Regions from separate parts of the Anoxybacillus andreesenii genome, predicted to be linked through region 1. Evidence: a T-box and tRNA genes for the amino acid it is inferred to sense, from the RefSeq annotation. Region 1 holds a T-box; the other holds one or more tRNA genes.

What was found. A T-box is a leader RNA that pairs with one kind of tRNA and senses whether it is charged. The one in region 1 lies ahead of J2S07_RS12070 (valine--tRNA ligase), so its partner is inferred to be a tRNA-Val.
Region 2: it has a tRNA-Val gene. The T-box ahead of J2S07_RS12070 (valine--tRNA ligase) is inferred to sense a tRNA for this amino acid. The anticodon was not compared.

The regions. Positions count from the first base shown of each region.
Region 1 is NZ_JAUSTU010000010.1:132,913-135,117, forward strand. It holds gene J2S07_RS12070 (valine--tRNA ligase) at 1-1,291, opposite strand, end outside; T-box leader at 1,413-1,674, opposite strand; gene J2S07_RS12075 (YszA family small membrane protein) at 1,865-2,056, shown strand; gene ysxE (spore coat protein YsxE) at 2,097-2,205, opposite strand, start outside.
Region 2 is NZ_JAUSTU010000001.1:262,785-264,989, forward strand. It holds gene J2S07_RS01340 (cation:dicarboxylate symporter family transporter) at 1-224, opposite strand, end outside; cyclic di-AMP (ydaO/yuaA leader) riboswitch at 349-532, opposite strand; gene J2S07_RS01345 (WYL domain-containing protein) at 652-873, opposite strand; tRNA gene J2S07_RS01350 (tRNA-Val) at 1,046-1,118, shown strand; gene J2S07_RS01355 (hypothetical protein) at 1,327-1,779, shown strand; partial or broken gene J2S07_RS01360 (DUF2238 domain-containing protein) at 1,959-2,201, opposite strand.

The DNA.
Region 1 (2,205 bases):
CATGCACCTCACCTGTTTCCTTATGATACCAAGCAGGAATTCGATGTCCCCACCATAGCTGACGGGAAATACACCAATCACGAATATTCTCCATCCAGTGTAAATATGTTTTCTCAAAGCGTTCAGGTACGAAATGAACCTTATCGTCCTTGTGCTGAAGTGCAATCGCTGCATCAGCCAGTGGCTGCATTTTTACAAACCATTGAGTTGAAAGATATGGTTCTACGACCGCACCGCTTCGTTCAGAGTGACCAACTGAATGCAGATGATCTTCTATTTTGAAGAGAACCCCTTGCTCCTGAAGGTCCTTGACAATTTGCTTGCGGCATTCGAACCGGTCCATTCCCTTGTATTTTCCTGCACGGTCATTCATCGAGCCGTCTTCATTCATCACAAGGATGCGTTCAAGATTGTGACGATTTCCTACCTCAAAGTCATTCGGGTCATGTGCTGGTGTAATCTTAACTGCTCCTGAACCAAATTCCATATCGACATAATCATCCCCGACAATTGGGATCTCACGGCCAACGATTGGGAGTATAACTGTTTTGCCGATCAAATGCTTATAGCGCTCATCCTCTGGATGGACGGCTACTGCGGTGTCTCCAAGCATCGTTTCAGGGCGTGTTGTCGCAATTTCAATATGCCCAGACCCATCTGCTAAAGGATATCTCATATGATAGAAGGCACCTTGAACATCCTTGTAGATAACCTCAATATCCGATAATGCCGTCTTTGTTGAAGGATCCCAGTTGATGATATATTCTCCGCGGTAGATGAGTCCTTTTTTGTAAAGGGACACGAACACCTCACGAACCGCTTTTGACAGACCTTCGTCAAGGGTGAATCGTTCACGGCTGTAATCAAGTCCGAGACCAAGCTTAGCCCACTGCTCACGAATATGGCCAGCGTATTCTTCCTTCCACTTCCACGTTTCCTCGACAAATTTCTCGCGGCCCAGGTCATAGCGGGATTTCCCTTCATTGCGAAGCTTTTCCTCTACCTTTGCTTGTGTAGCGATGCCCGCATGGTCCATACCAGGCAGCCATAACACATCATAGCCCTGCATTCTCTTCATCCTCGTTAGGATGTCTTGCAGAGTTGTATCCCAAGCATGTCCCAAATGTAGCTTACCTGTAACATTTGGTGGCGGAATCACAATTGTATATGGTTCTTTCTTATCATCACTCTGCGCCTCGAAGAATTTTCCCTTCACCCACCAATCATAGCGACCCTTCTCAATCGAATTCGGATCATACTTCGTCGGCATTGACAGCTCATTTGTTTCCATCATCCATCATCCTTTCCTAATCCTGCAGGTACCTGGTACCGCCCGTGGACTTTTTGTTGATTTTGTCCATCTCAGGTGGACACTTAAAGCTATTGCAGCATAAAAAAACTCCATTCGTCTTGAAAAGGACGAATGGAGTTGCTTCGCGGTACCACCTTTTTTCCAGCCATGCAAAAAATGCGCACGGTTGGCACTTTCATTGATAACGGTTTTCCCGTCTTTTACTAGTTGAAGATGGCCTAGAATCAACTAGCATACCACTTCTTTCATAAAAGATGCTCAAGGGCGACTTCCGTTGGTTTGACTTAGAAAACCTTTCAGCTAATGGTTTTCCTCTCTAAAAAGCTAGTGACCAATGTACTCTTCCCTATCATAGCCATGTTTCTGTAATTGTATAATCTTTATACTACCGAATAATGAATGGTAACGTCAATAAGGATAACCAAAATTTTAATATTATATACAAGACCGGAAACTTGGTGACACGATATCCCTTGCCATAAGGGGAACCAAACGCCAACGCTTGACATAAATTGAGTTATAGGAGCAATTTGAGGAGGAGGAGATGATCCGTTGAGGAGAAGATATAATCCTTACTCCCTTCCACCATGGGTGCGAAAGGCTCGGGGAGTTTGTGAGCAATTTATCATTCCTTTTTGTATTTTTCAAGGGGTTCGAACGCTGTTGTTTCCAACCGCTTTTGATGTGCTATTCCTTATTGTGCTTGTCCTGCTTGCCGTTGCCTTCAAAATGCAAATGATTTAAGAACTCTTCATTGCTATTAAACTAGGAGCCCAAAAACAAGTCAGCTTTGGGCTCCTTCCTGTGCTTCTTTTTCCAGCTTTTTCTGCCTTTCGATCTCATCGATTCGCATGACAATATATTCGGTGTTCTTCAGCTGCCAGTAGTGCCTT
Region 2 (2,205 bases), on a different contig from region 1:
CCAATCTTACCTAACTGCTTGATATCGCCAACACCTGCAACGGCCACAACGATGCTCGCAATCACGATTGGGACGACAATCATTTTAATTAAACGAAGAAATATATCTCCAATGGGTTGAAGATAAGAGGCTGCTGTTGGACTACCATAGAAAATAGCACCCACTACTATACCAAGGGCTAGTCCAATAAATATCTGTGTTGCTAAACTAATCTTTTTTTTCATACAATCTCTCCTTACCTTTATTTTTTATGCTGCAATAATAAGTCTCGGTAAGGGAAACAGAGTAGCCACTTTTCGGCCAAAAATAGACACCTGTAGTGTCTGATTTTCAGGAAGTATTGATTTGCTGTTCCCTTATAGACGCTGACGGGGTTAGCTGTCGGGTTAGGACTGGAAACATGCCCCTTCTTAAAAAATTGCAAGCTGCACGTAATACCCAAGATGCCCGCATTTTCTAAAAATTCACCCCAAAGGCTGGAGGCCAACTGATTGGTTCCCCCGTTCTGAAAAAGATTAAGCGAAAAACACATAAGAAAATATTATCCTATTATAATTAATTTGTAAATAATAGATTCCTGGTAGCCGGTTTGAGGAGAATTCAGTGTATGAAAAAAGCTAACAACCCTATAAAAGATTGTTAGCTTTTATTTTACCCAATTTGCCGATTATCTTTCCTTGCGACCATTACAGATAAAATGTTGTCTAGATTAAACAATCTTGTTTGTCTGCGTAAATAACAGTAAGCACGAATAGTACTGGGATTGATTTCAGTAATCACAATTTTTCGTTGCGTGATTTGATTGTTTGAGGAAATATAAATCATTTCAATTGGCATATGCTCTTCCAGCGATCTCAAGAGAAGACCCTTCATGATGACTCCCCACTTTTCAAGTTCTTAGCTCTATTATATGCAAACAAATGTTCTTTATACAATAAAAAAACGAATATTTGTTCGTATTTTTATTTTCCATTCGCTCTTTATCAACAAAAGCATTGACTTTTCATTGTACCCATGTATAATAAAGCATGTACTCTTTAAAAACGATCTGTTAGCTCAGCTGGGAGAGCATCACCTTGACAGGGTGGGGGTCGGGGGTTCAAGTCCCTCACAGGTCATTGGGTGCCAAACCCGTAGAATCCTTCGGAACAAAGGGTTCTTGACAAAAGACTGCTTCCTTTGGAAGTGGTCTTTTTTGTGTTCGGCAGTTGTAGGGGAAAATTAGCATTTGTGAAGGGACGATCATGATACAAAAAAGATACAAAAGGTACAGAATAATTAGAGATGTGGTTGAAAAAGCTAATTTTAAAAAGGATGTTTTTTGCGATGTTCGGATTTATTACTGCGATTATTCTCTTTAATTTGTTAGCTTTTACAACCAATAAACGTTTAAACAAAAATGAATTACTGCATATATGGATGTTTACAATCGCTTTCCAGGCAGTTACTGAGACCTATATAGACTTCAAATACCATGGTTATTGGTACTTTACTAAAGAAATTAATTGGTGGGTGCTTCCTGCATTCACTGTATTAATCCCTCCTGTAAATATTATGTTTATAAATTGGTATCCATTTAAGCAATTGTTTTACAAGCAAATACTTTATATCCTGTTTTGGGTAATAGCTATTACATTGTATGAACTCATCTCATTATTACCTGAACCTTGGGATTTTTATCATAATTGGTGGCGTATATGGTATTCATTGCTGGTTAACCCAATTTTGTTAATAGCTGTTTTGTTTTACTATAAATGGGTCTGTAAGATTAACTCATAATCATAAAAGTGGAAACAAAGCAAGCGATAAACTAAATAAAATAGCCAATATCATTAAAGAAGATAAAGAGTTTGCAATTGAAATACTAAATACGCTCATGAACAGTTCAGAACACAATAATTTACTCATTTACTTTCACATTTCTAGGTCGAATACAATCAGTAGATACAGGATAATCCCTATTTTTTTAGCAGCTTTGTATGCAATTTTGAAAAGATGAGAAGTGCTAAAATAGAACCAACTAGGGTTAATAACATATCCCATTGTGAATCCCAGATATCTCCTTGAGTTCCTAAGAATTCTTTAGAAGCTTTTCCTCCTTTTGTTATCTTAGAAACTAACCATTCGATTATTTCATACAAAGCTGCGATAGCAAGCGATATACTTAATGTTACACCGATGAGCCATTTTCCTTCCGTAATTGCA